Regions from separate parts of the Kurthia sp. YJT4 genome, predicted to be linked through region 1. Evidence: riboswitches for the same ligand, from Rfam matches in the RefSeq annotation. Region 1 holds a riboswitch; each other region holds the start of a gene.

Evidence for each region. Region 1 has a riboswitch for thiamine pyrophosphate ahead of QN089_RS07040 (ABC transporter ATP-binding protein). Riboswitches for the same ligand answer to the same signal wherever they lie in the genome.
Region 2: linked by a shared signal. The riboswitch ahead of thiT (energy-coupled thiamine transporter ThiT) and the one ahead of QN089_RS07040 (ABC transporter ATP-binding protein) in region 1 are both predicted to bind thiamine pyrophosphate.
Region 3: linked by a shared signal. The riboswitch ahead of tenA (thiaminase II) and the one ahead of QN089_RS07040 (ABC transporter ATP-binding protein) in region 1 are both predicted to bind thiamine pyrophosphate.

What each region holds. Positions count from the first base shown of each region.
Region 1 covers NZ_CP126689.1:1,447,749-1,452,265, reverse strand. The annotation lists gene QN089_RS07055 (thiamine phosphate synthase) at 1-86, opposite strand, end outside; gene QN089_RS07050 (ABC transporter substrate-binding protein) at 87-1,082, opposite strand; gene QN089_RS07045 (ABC transporter permease) at 1,082-1,822, opposite strand; gene QN089_RS07040 (ABC transporter ATP-binding protein) at 1,819-2,595, opposite strand; TPP riboswitch at 2,617-2,724, opposite strand; TPP riboswitch at 2,790-2,898, opposite strand; gene QN089_RS07035 (TIGR04104 family putative zinc finger protein) at 2,961-4,244, opposite strand; gene QN089_RS07030 (RNA polymerase sigma factor) at 4,231-4,517, opposite strand, start outside.
Region 2 covers NZ_CP126689.1:2,539,328-2,543,844, reverse strand. The annotation lists gene QN089_RS12695 (HAMP domain-containing sensor histidine kinase) at 1-320, shown strand, start outside; gene QN089_RS12690 (foldase protein PrsA) at 384-1,256, shown strand; gene QN089_RS12685 (magnetosome magnetite crystal formation protein family) at 1,299-1,652, opposite strand; TPP riboswitch at 1,768-1,867, shown strand; gene thiT (energy-coupled thiamine transporter ThiT) at 1,963-2,526, shown strand; gene map (type I methionyl aminopeptidase) at 2,697-3,449, shown strand; gene QN089_RS12670 (tryptophan-rich sensory protein) at 3,504-4,235, opposite strand; gene QN089_RS12665 (polyphosphate kinase 2 family protein) at 4,381-4,517, shown strand, end outside.
Region 3 covers NZ_CP126689.1:1,234,509-1,239,025, forward strand. The annotation lists gene QN089_RS05970 (2-isopropylmalate synthase) at 1-1,486, shown strand, start outside; TPP riboswitch at 1,554-1,657, shown strand; gene tenA (thiaminase II) at 1,757-2,455, shown strand; gene QN089_RS05980 (sensor domain-containing diguanylate cyclase) at 2,562-4,376, shown strand; gene QN089_RS05985 (MarR family winged helix-turn-helix transcriptional regulator) at 4,500-4,517, shown strand, end outside.

The sequences.
Region 1 (4,517 bases):
GCGTCTATTTCGGTTTCTGCATGCATAACACGTTTTACAAACTGTTCATTCGTCTGCTTGCCATCTGAAAGAACATGAATCTTCATCTACTTCACCAGTTCTTTATATAGCTCGTCTGTTGGCACCATTTTGTCGGCAATTTTTTGTTGAACGAGCCACTCATTTTGCTTTTCCCAGCTGGCTGGATTATCCGATAAGAACGGCTCTTCCTTCGTCTCCATCTTATCTGTTACAATCTTCAAGCTTTTTTCCTCGATACTTTTCGTCAGTGGGAATTGGTCTTTCTCTTGATGATCTAATAGAATAGCAAGCGATTCATCTGGATTCTTCTTCGTATAATCAAACCCTTGTTTCGCTGCTTCTAAAAATGCTTTTAATGTTGCTTCGTCTTTCGCAATCGTACGGTCACTTGCTACGAAGACAATTTCATGACTCTTTGGTACACCGAATTCCGATGGGTCCATTGTTGAAATCGGATAGCCCTTTTCCTCCATGACAGGTAGCTCATGGTTAATTAGACCACCTGCTAAAACATCCACTTTTTTCGTAATGAGTGCGGATACTAATTCAAAGCCTACGTCGACTAACTTCACTTGATTCGGGTCGCCCCCATCTTCTTTTACCATCGCTTTAATTGTCGCTTCACTTAATGGTGTACCGCCATAACCAACTGTTTTTCCTTCTAAATCGCGTGGTCGTTGAATATTCGATTCTTTTAGTGACATCAATTGACTAAGTGGTGATTGGACAATCGTACCAATCGACTGAATTGGAACTCCTTCATTCGCACGTGCCATAATGACATCTTGCTGATAGTAAATACCAATGGTTGATTTTCCAGCAGCTGTTAAAGTCAGTGGGTCTGTTGGATTCGATGGATATTGTAGTTTGACATCAAGTCCTTTTTCTTTAAAATAACCTTTTTCCATCGCTACATAGAGAAAGCTATGAATCGCATTCGGATACCAATCGAGCATAACTGTCACTTCTTTTAATTCTTTACCATCTTTTGCTTTACTTGAACAACCTGCTAATACGACAACTAACAAACTACATAGTACAAAAAATTTCATCAAACGCATTAATCTTTCCTCCAAACGATATATTTTTTTTCAATGATTCGAATGATGAAGACAGCAATGATCGCCATCGTAGATAATAGAACGATAGGCGCAAATACACCTGCTCCGTCTAACTGTGTCATCATTCGTTTACTGAAGTAACCGAGACCTGCCTGTGCTCCGAGCCACTCCCCAACAGCTGCGCCGATAATACTGAGCGGTACAGCGATTTTAAAAGCAGAGAATAGCTGTGGTAGCGCTGACGGAAGTTGTAGCTTCCAAAAAATTTGCCATTTTGTCGCCCCGTACGTTCGCATGAGTTCTTCTAGTTCACGCTTTGTACTACGCAGTCCATCAAACATACTCATCGCAATCGGGAAAAACGCAATGAGGACAGTCACAAGCACTTTACTCCAAATCGTGTAACCGAACCATAAAACAAAAATGGGCGCGAGTGCTGTAATGGGAATCGTCTGTGACGCGACGAGTAGCGGATAGAATGCGCGCTCCGACCAATGACTGAGGTGCATCATAATCGCGAGGCCAATGCCTAAAATAATTGAAATTAGTAAACCAATCCAAAGTACTTGTAGTGTTGCAGGTAAATGGACGGTAAATAGAGCTTCTCTAAAATCCCACATCTTTTGTAAGATGGCTGTTGGAGACGGTAAGATGTACATCTCATTTAGCCAGCGCGCAAATACTTCCCAAATGAGTAGCAGTCCCACACTCACGTAAATCGCAGGTGCATTTTTTCTCATAATTGCTGACGTCCTTGTTGCAACATGTAAATCAGTTGTTGCTTCACGTCTTGCACCTCCTTACTTGCTAAATCTGAACGCTGTCTTTTATGTTCCATTGGGACAATCGTTTCGTGTAGCGTATGAATTGGTGTCTGCTGTACAGTTAGAATACGATCTGATAAATAGAGCGCTTCATCCACATCATGCGTAATAAATAAAATGGTTTTACGCCATTTTTTCGCTTGTATGTATAACCAATCTTGTAACTCCATCTTCGTCAGTGCATCAAGTGCACTAAATGGTTCATCGAGTAACAGTACATCTTGTGAAGCATTCAATGCACGAATGAAGGCAACACGTTGGCGCATGCCACCCGATAAGTCTTTTGGTTTTTTATGCATGTAAGCTCCTAGACCAAATTCCTCGAGTAACGCCTTACTCTGTTCTTCTGCTCTCTTTTTCGGTATTCGCTGACATTCTAATGGCAACAATGTATTTTGTAATACAGTTCGCCAAGGGAGCAGTAAATCTTGCTGTGGCATATAGCCTACAGGTTGTTTCGCTACGGTCACTTGTCCCGACTGTGCCTGAGATAGACCTGTAATGAGACGGAAAATCGTACTTTTTCCGCAACCACTCGGACCAATTAACGAAACGAATTCACCTTCTTGAATGGAAAAATGAACATGGTCTAAAATGGGTTGTTCTTCGTAACGAAAACAGACATCTTGTAAAGCTAAACTCTCCAATGATCTTCCTCCTCTATAAAAAAAGCCATCTCGACAAAGAATCGAAATGGCTGCAAATGACAGAATCATCGCATGCCACTTCCCTACGCTAGTCCGAACTAGATCAGGTAATAAGGGTTAAGGTGTCGAAACCTCTCTCAGCACGTAAAAACGGCACCCCTAGTGGTGAAGCATTATGAAATTAGAAAAAGCCCCTGTCTCCATACACGTATCGAAACAGGGACCTGAAATTGTTTTTTCGGTCGAAACGGCTTCCCTACGCTAGTATGAACTAGATCAGGTTGAAAGAATCCAGAGCTTACGGCTCCATCTCAGCTGGCAACACCAGCACTCCTAGCACACTATGATTTTGTTAAGGTGAGTATAGCACTCCCTAGTAATTTATGCAATAGTTGGTTTTATTTTCATCACCAAAGTGGTTTGTCCTCTTTGTCGACACGAATAAAGAGCGGTGAAAATAACATAAAGTAAATCATATAAACGATGATAACACCGATAATATACGCTGTATGAATTCCGTACAGATGCGCTCCGATTGATAATGCGCCTAACACAAGACTTAGCAGGAAGCTTTGTAGATCAATACGTCTTTTGTTTAAATAAATCGGTTGTGCACAATGTTCACATGTTTGATATTTCTTCATACCCCACTGAAGTTTCCACGCCGTCCGATAGTCGAGCACTTCGTCGCAATGTGGACACGTTACTTCTTCACGATTTTTCATAACAAGCCATAAAATAAAGCTTAAAACAATAAAGGCAATTCCCACGTATAGAGCGTTTTGATTACGGTACAGTATAAAAATAAATATTGTAAAGGCATATGTGTAACTCAGTATATCCTTCGTTCCTTCTAATAACTTCATCGCATTTGGACGGCTCATTCGAATATGGTTTTTATTGAATGAACCGATAATTGATGCAAATGTAAAGATTAATAAACCATAAAAAATATTTCTGGTTTTCCAAATGACGTACCATGCAAAAAGCATAGTCGTAACGAATGCTATTTTCCCGAAAATATTTTTCACTTTATTTTGATATTCATAGGGTTCTTTTTTCTCTTTTTCAATGAATAATGTTGAAAATAAAGTGGGTATACATAAAATAAATGCGATGAGTGCTATCTCCATAACACTTGGTTTTAATTTGAAAAAGAGTTCCGTTTCCTCTACACTGTCAGCCCATTTATAAATCTTATCTGTATCAAGTTCTTTTACATAATACTGTGTATCTTCGTCATTCGAAAATAGTAAAAAGGTTTCGACTTCGTTGTTCTCTTTCGTTACTTCGACAACATAGTATAAAGAAGGTGGTTCTATTTCTTTTTTTATAACAGGACTCGCATTTAATTTTTTTTGAAATGCTTCAAATTTAGAAGAAGATAGTTCTCGCTCGCTTGAAAACCATTGATTCGTTAATGTTGTTCCGTCTTCTTCATAACGCGCTTCTGTATCAATTCGAATCGACTGAATCCCATCTTCTGCTTGTCCAACGCGTGTCGTTTGTTGTTGGAAAATCATAAGAAGAATGCCAGCGAATACGACCATCATACAAGCAGTTAATAGGAGGGGTTTATAGATGACTTTTCTTCTCTCTTTTTTTCCTTTTTGAATCATTCGCTCTTTTGCCTGTTCTGACATTTTATATTGATTCATCTCTCGTTGAAATGATTGTTTAAAATTCTTCATCAAAATAAACCTCCTTTAACGATTGTTTGAGTTGTTGTTTCGCACGCTGGTGACGCGTTTTTACAGTGTTCAGTGGAATCGATAAAATCTCACTAATTTCTGCAAGCGTATATTCCTCAAAATAATGAAATAAAATAATGGCACGATACTTTTCATCCAGTTGTAAAACAGCATCTACTACTTCTCCATTTCTTTCTTTTCTTCCATAAAGATTCGCTGGGTTAATCGTCGAATCGCCTATGTCGACTTCCTTCTCTTTTGTAAAAAAGAAGC
Region 2 (4,517 bases), 1.1 Mb from region 1:
AGATTTGTACGAATTTATGGACGAATGCAGCACAAGCAATGCATGAACAAGGTCAGATTCATATTCGTCTACAAGCAGATAAAGAAAAAGTGCGTATTTTTGTTCAAGACGAGGGAAGTGGTATTCCAAAAGAAGAACAACCATTTATTTTTGACCGCTTTTATCGAGGGGAAAATAAAAAATATGCAATTCGTGGATTAGGGTTGGGATTACCACTTAGTAAAATGATGGCTCAGTCGATGCAAGGTGACTTACGTTTAGTGCATAGCGATGAACAAGGTACGTGTTTTGTGATTGAACTGAAAAGAAATGAAGCATGACATCTCGTTGACACATTCCTTCTTTATAGTGAAGATAGTTCAAAAATAAGGAGTGTCAAATAGATGAAAAAGAGAATGATCTGGGCAATCGCTATCATCTTTGTTTTAGTTGTTGGAAGTGGTGTATATTATGCAACAGCCAAAACAGGATATGTCGCAAAAGTAGGCGATACAAAAATTACACAACAGCAACTGAATAATGTTTTAAATAAACAATATGGTAGTGCAGCGCTTGAAACATTAATTCAAGATCAAGTAATTACACTTGAAGCAGAAAAACAAAAAGTAACAGCAAGTGATGCAGAAGTAGATGCACAATATAAAAAAGTCGAAACACAATATGGCGGAGCAGATGCACTTGAATCAGCACTTGAATCAAATAACATGTCTAAATCTGATTTTAAAGCGAATTTAAAAACGTATGTACTCGCATCTAAAATGATTGAGAAGGATTTAGATACATCTGACGAAACATTAAAAGCTTATCTAAAAGAAAATCAATCTACATTCGATACAGCAGCGCAAGTGAAGGCAAGTCACATTCTTGTAGAGAAAAAAGCAACTGCGACAAAAATCAAAAAAGAGTTAGATGCAGGTGGTGACTTTGCAAAATTGGCGAAGAAATATTCAACTGATACTGCCACGAAAAGTAAAGGTGGCGACTTAGGCTACTTTACGAAATCAGAAATGGTGGAAGAATTTGCGACACAAGCTTTCAACATGAAAAAAGGTGATATTAGTGACCCAATCAAAACAGATTATGGTTACCATATTATCAAAGTAACAGGTACAGTCGATGCAAAAACAGCGAAGTATGAAGAGGTCAAAGACAAAGTAAAAGAAGCGTATATTGAATCGCAAATTAGCGCACAATATTCAAGTTGGTTAACAGAGAAAATGGCAGACTACGACATTACAAATACACTCAGTAAATAACAAAAGAAGCAGTATGAGAATGATCTCAGCTGCTTCTTTTTCTTACATAGTTGTACTTTTTTGGTTTAATACTTGAATGCCGCGAACGATATTCCAAATGACAATCGCCAATGAGAATAAAGCCATGAAAATGATGAAAATAATGACACCTATACCAAGTGCAGCACCTGTTGAATCACTCATTTCAGCTGATGCAAAGATACCCATTGTTGCTAAAATAATAAAGAAAATAACTGCAGGAACATAAAGTAACAAGTGAGAAATAAGTGCATGTGTTGCGTGTTTTTTTACATCACGATCTTTTACAACGAGCATAACAATCAGCGGTAAAATAAAGCCTGCAAAGAAAATACTGAAGTAACAAAGTGATGATAAAATACGATTATTCTGTTCCATGATAACCCTCCCTTTTGTTCATAATAACTTATATACGTATAAAAATGGAAATCGTTTCATGCTATTGCTATATTTCGTTAAATTCAGTAGAATGAGAGTGTTCAAAAATAATGATGTAAACCACAAGGGGTGCATACGTGCTGAGAGAGAGTTTCGACTCCAACCCTTCGAACCTGTAAGTTAACACTTGCGTAGGAATGTGGATAGAAACCGACATATAACGATGTCAGGCTCTGTCCTGATGTCGTTTTTTTTATCTAGATTACCACAGGAATTGTGTAAGACATCAAATCAATGGAGGTTCATAAAGATGAACAAACAAAGATTATTAATGATGATTGAGGTGGCCATTTTTGCGGCGATTGGTTTTATTTTAGACAAACTATCGTTTTCGATTTGGGCACAGGGTGGTTCCATTAGTTTAGTTATGGTACCAATCGTATTGATGGCGATGCGTTGGGGAACATTACCAGGGCTTGCGACAGGTCTTATTGTAGGGGTACTACAAGTTTTAACAGGTGCAAGTATTTTAACCCCATTACAAGGATTTTTAGATTACTTCTTTGCGTTCACAATTGTCGGGATTGCTGGAGTTTTCCGTCCGATGGTTATTCGTGCTTCAAAACAGAAAAAAGATGGCGCAATGCTTGGCTGGATTTTAGTGGGTACAGCAATTGGTGGAATCCTACGACTGATTTCACATACAGTAGCAGGCGCAGTATTCTTCGCAAGTTATGCAGGCGACCAAAACCCATGGATTTATTCTGTTGTTTATAATAGCTCGTATATGATTCCAGCTATTATTTTAACAGCTGTCGTGATTTATCTATTGTTTAGAGCAGCACCTAAGTTATTCGTTCAAAAGACGTATTAAGAATAAAAACGTAGCGATTAAGAAATCGTTACGTTTTTTTATTATATATATATCCACCTAAATAAAAACTTTTACTGAATGTATGAAAGAATGCATAGACTTTTTATATGTATCTACAAAAATTATGATATAGTTAAGAGTAGAATTTTATATAGAAGGGACCGTTATACATGATTGCAACAACTCAACAAGAAATCGATGCGTTATTAAAAGCGGGTCGTGCCATGGCAGAAATTCGCGAGGCAATGAAAGCTGCGACAAAACCAGGCGTTACAACAAAAGAGCTAGATGAATTAGCTGGTAAACTATTTGAAGAAAAAGGTGCAGTATCTGGACCAAAAGCAGAATATGACTTCCCAGGTTTCACATGTATTAGTGTAAACGAGGTCGTAGCACATGGTATTCCAAACGATACACCTCTAAAAGAAGGCGATATGATTAATATTGATGTATCGGGTCATGTGGATGGTTTTTATGCAGATACAGGTATTTCATTTATCGTAGGTGATGCTGAAAAGCCAGAATTACAAAAATTATGTGATGTAGCACAGTCAGCTTTTGATCGTGCTATGACAAAGGTTAAACCAGGTTCTAAATTGAATCAAATTGGTAAAGCTGTAGAACGTGAAGCGCATGATAATGGTTTAAAAGTAATTATGAACCTAACAGGTCATGGTGTAGGACACTCATTACATGAAGAACCACAATATGTATTGAACTATTATGATGCATGGGACGCTACTTTAATGAAAGAAGGTATGGTTTTCGCAGTAGAACCATTCATCTCACAAGCAGCTGAAAATATTATTGAAGGTACAGATGGTTGGGCGTTTTTAACACCAGATAAATCATTTGTAGCACAACTAGAACATACAGTAATCGTGACAAAAAATGGCCCGATTTTAACAACAAAAATTGATTAATAAAAAGAGGAGAACGATTTTTTCGTTCTCCTCTTTTCTATAGTGTAAAACATGTTAATAGATTGTTCTTGGCTTTTTACGCATAAATAGAATACCAGCAAGTAATACACCACTTAAAAATAATGCAGCTGTTGTTACTAATAATTCCTCAAAGTTATTTTGTACAGCAATTCCTAAATAGAACCAGATGAATAGAATCGGGAAGTAAGGATCGTAATGATGAAAGCGGATGTGAAGTGCAATGGCTACAAAGACAGTCAATAAGATGACGGCCCATAGCGGTTGACTTAATCCAAAACCATCCCAACGTGCTGCAACAAGTAAGATTGCTAAATTGAACATAATAAGTAATACGAGCCATGCTAAATAAAGTGATATAGGTAGGCGTGTGGTCATCGTATTCTTTTCAGGTAGTAATAAATACATACCTGCAAGTGCAAGTGTACTGAATACGAGTATCATACATGCGATGATGAACTGACTATTTTGCCAGTAATAAATCCAAACGATTGAAAGGACCATACTAATTGTAAATAAAAAACTTTGTACATGTGTAATCGCAAATTGTTTCTTTGCAAACATTTGCCATTGTTTGTAAATCCAATATAATATAGAGAGATAGATGAGTGCCACTACATAAAAGACATAGTCGGATGGATAAGCTAGAATGGTATAGCTATTTGCAACATCCACTGTCGTTTGACCATTGAATGGAAGAATGGCAGCAGATACGCTGACAATCATCATTGCTAAAAAACTGATTGTCATTAACAATAGTCTGCCCAAAAAATCTCCTCCTCATCAAGATTTTTCGTATTTAAAAATACTAACTATCATTATACACGTCTTTCATAGTGCAATCATTTTCAATTTGGTGAACGTTTCATAAAAAAGGGTATATATAATCAGATTCAGGAAAAGGAGTGTTTACATGACTCAATCTTTAGAAGAATTAAATATGGATAAGAAGTTTAATAGTAAGAAGTCGTATAAAAAAGAATTAAAAAAATTACAGCTAAAAATGTTAACGTTACAACAGACGTTGCATCGTAATAATATCGGTTTAAT
Region 3 (4,517 bases), 210 kb from region 1:
AGTGGCACATCAATTAAAAAAATTACAAGTAGATATCATCGAAGCAGGGTTCCCCGCTTCATCAGAAGGTGACTTCAATGCAGTAAAGCAAATCGCACAAAAAGTTGGTAACACAGACGATATTATGATCACAGCTTTAGCGCGTGCAGTGAAAGCGGATATTGATTCAGTTTACAATGCTGTAAAATACGCAGAAAATCCAATGATTCACATGGTACTTGGTACATCGGATATTCACGTAGAGAAAAAATTCTCAAAATCAAAAGATCAAATTCTACAAATTGGTGTAGATGCAGTAAAATACGCAAAAACACTTTTACCACAAGTACAATATTCAACAGAAGATGCATCGCGTTCTGATTTTGAATATCTATGGAAAACAATTGAAGCGGTCATGAAAGCTGGCGCAACGATGATTAATGTACCAGATACAGTTGGATATGCAGTACCAGAAGAATTCGGTGAAATGATTGGTAAATTAAATGACCGTATGAAAAACTTAGATGATTCTGTATTACTAAGTGTTCACTGTCATAACGACTTAGGTATGGCGACAGCGAATACACTTGCGGCAATTAAAAATGGTGCGGATAAAGTAGAGTGTACAATTAATGGAATCGGTGAGCGTGCGGGTAACGCAGCACTTGAAGAAGTCGTGATGGCACTATCAACACGTTCAAATTATTTCAATGCACATACCCGAGTCAACAAGAAAGAGATTATGAACACATCGCGCATCGTTTCGAGCTTAATGGGACTTGATGTACAAGTAAATAAAGCAATCACAGGCGACAATGCCTTTGCGCATTCATCTGGTATTCACCAAGATGGTCTATTAAAATCACGTGATGCTTATGAAATCGTGAGCCCAACAGAGGTTGGTTTAGACGATATGGAATTAGTATTAACAGCTCGTTCTGGTCGTCATGCGGTGAAAAATGCACTTGAAAACTTAGCGTTAGGCAACTTAACACCAGATCAATTTGAAGAGGTTTTTGCGGATTTCTTAAAGTTGGCTGATACGAAAAAAGAAGTGTATAACCACGACCTATTCATTTTAGTAGAAAATTATTTCAAACGTACAAATGAAGATGCAAAAGTTGCGCTTCATAGTGATGCTTTCTACCACTTAGAAGACATTCAAGTGATTTCGAATCAAATCTTCCCGTCTGCAAGTGTGAAGGTACGTCGCGGTGAGGAAGTACTGAAAGCAGCGACAGTTGGCTCAGGTTCAATTGATGCATTGTATTCAGCGCTACAAGAAGTAACAGCATTCGAAGTAAAGCTACTTGAATACAAAATTTCAAGTGTGACACGCGGTAAAGAAGCTATCGGTAAAGTGAAGTTACAAGTTGAATATGAAGGCGAAACATATATTGCAAAAGCTTCTGATACAGATGTCATTAAAGCGAGTGCACTTGCTTATATTAATGCGATTAATACGATTGTTGTCGATCAGTTCATCTCGATTCCAGAACCTGTTTAAAAAATCGCTTGACTTTCCAATTGTTGTCATAGATGATAGGTGTGTACTAACAATTAAATACACAAACAATCACTACTAGGGGTGCCATATAAAATTGGCTGAGAGAGCAGTAGCTTAACCCTCTAACTTGATACAGTTCGCACTGTCGTAAGGAAGAAGTGACATTTTTAGCATATTATTTGCAGGTCATTCTCCGTCTTTTACGATTTTCGTAATGCGGTGAGTGGCCTTTTTGTTTCCTTCGTGTTTGTGAAAAGGGAGAGAAAAAAGATGAAGTTTTCAGAGCAATTAATTGAGGAAATTCGACCGATTTGGCGTGCAAATCACGCACATCCATTCGTACAAGGAATTGGTCACGGAACATTAGAACCAGAGAAATTCCGTCACTACATGATTCAAGATTATTTATATTTAATTCAATATGCAAAAGTATTTGCGATTGGGATTCAAAAAGCACGCGATTTAGATGTTATGACACGCTTGTCAGCTTCAGTCCATCATACGTTATCAATTGAGATGGCCTTACATCGTAAATATGCAGAGCGTTTTGGGATTTCAGAGCAAGAGATGCGTGAAGCAAAAGAAGCGCCGACAACGATAGCTTATACTCGTTATATGTTATCAGAAGCGCAGAATGGCTCACTTGCGCATGTGATCGCAGCTATCTTACCATGTGCTTGGAGCTATTTAGAGATTGGACGTGAACTCGCACAAATTCCTGGAGCTGTCGATCATCCACTTTACGGTGACTGGGTGCGTATGTATAGTGAACCGACATTTGAACATAGCGCACAAGATATGATTGATTTGATGGATGAGTTAGCAGCTGATTTAACAGGTGATGAACTGGCACATGTTAAAGAAATTTTCTTACAAACAACTCGCTTTGAATATTTGTTCTGGGAGATGGGGAACACAATTTCTCACTGGCCTCAGGAACTTCAAGCTGACAAAATCAGTTCTATATAATAGAATGAACACCCACTGAAATTTATTCGGTGGGTGTTTTTTTATGAATAAGTAGTAATTTTATAAGAAAAAGGGAATAACTAACGGATGTAAAGGAGGGGCGTAAATGAAAAAATGGTTTGTATCACTTTTATCATTCTGTATACTTTTTATGACGTACGCTCCGATGAGTTTTGCTACCACAATGACAACACATGATTTTCGTCATTCAAATTACGATACTTTTTATGAAAATTTAAATGGAAACTGGAACTTTATACGTGGTGAATTGTTTGATCCACAAGATATGAAAGAAGAAATTAAGCTTGGAAACAGCGATATTGTCAAAGTACCTTATATGCTAAATCAGCGTTTAAATATTGACTCTGATCGTGCGACTTATAGTACAACGATTAAAGTTCCTGAATCTTTTGTTGGCCGCTATTTAAAATTTTATATACCTTTTCAATATAGTAGCTATAATTTATATGTAAATAATGTACTTATCAAAGAGAATGGAAGCCTCCTAAAAAGTAATAAGACAGCTGTACAACAAATGAAACCACAAATACCTAGTTTTCGCGTAGATCAAACGACGTTGCAAATTACGTTTCAAATGATTAGTTTTGAGAATGTAAGTGGTGGTTTGAGGAAAAGTATATCTATCGGTAATGAACAAATTATCGTGAAAAAGCAACAGCAACATGAGTTTTGGCAAGTCTTTTTAATTGGCTGTATTACATTAACTGCATGTATTTCATTACTTTTTTATGCATTTAGAAGAAAGCAAAAGGAATTTTTAGCTTATGGCATGTTTTGTGCAGCAACAAGTCTATGGGGTTTTTTCACGGACTATTATTTATATACAGCCTTTTTAAACCAACTAGATTGGAGCGTGGCTCTACGTCTAACATTTATTATGCCTCAAATTGTTATGTTGTTCTATGTAGGCTATGTATATAAAATGTTTAGCGAAGCGGTCCCGAAAAAATTTATTACTTTTTATAACTATATAATGATTGTAATTATTTTCTTTACGGCCTTTTCTTCTACGGTCATGTATCAAAAATTATTTAATATTATTTTGATTTTTATGTATGTTTTTTATATCTTTTTACTTGTAAGTGTTATTAGAAAAATAAATTGGCATGATTTGACACAAGTGATTACACTTGTGGGGATACTATTAGTATTTGTAGGGGCCATACATGACATGATTCGCGTTTCGGCAGCTGGAAATTCAATTCATCTTACTTTTATCATGCTAGGCATTTTTATTAGTATCCAGTGTATACTATTTTGTCGGAAATTTGCTCTACAATGGTTACAAGTTGAACAACTGAATAAAGAATTGATTTCTCTCAATGGATCTTTAGATGAAAAAATTCGCATCCGAACGAAACAATTGGAAGAAAGTAATGAAAAATTACGTGAACTAGCTTTATTAGATAGTCTTACAGGAGTTTTTAATCGTCATTATTTAAGTAGTAGTTTAGAAAAGTTATATAAACACTATAAAGACACGAAAGTACCTTTTGCTATTTTAATTTTAGATGTCGATGAGTTTAAAAAATATAATGACTATTATGGTCATATTTTAGGTGACCAACTATTAAAAAAACTTGTAAAAATTTTAACAGATGCGTTACCTGCTCGTGCGGAATTAACGCGTTATGGTGGAGAAGAGTTTGTTGTGTTGTTAGATGCTACGACTTATAGCGAAGCTTTCGATATTGCAGAGTATATGAGAAATGCAGTTGAAAAAGCAGAACTAGAACATTTAGGGCGTGAATGTAAAGTTGTAACAATTAGTGTAGGAGGAGTTGCGTTGACAGAAGCGCAATTTACTAATACAACTGAATTTTTAAAAATAGCAGACCAACAATTATATGAAGCAAAAAATGCAGGGCGCAACTGTGTTCGAGTAAAAAATTTACATTAGCAAACACAACTTATAGTGTGAGAATTCATGCTGTAAGTTGTGTCTTTTTTAATTGACAGTATTTTTAATCCATGTTATCTTTAATTCAAGATATTTTAATTCAAGATAAAAGGAGTGGATAAAATGTCAAAAGAATTATCG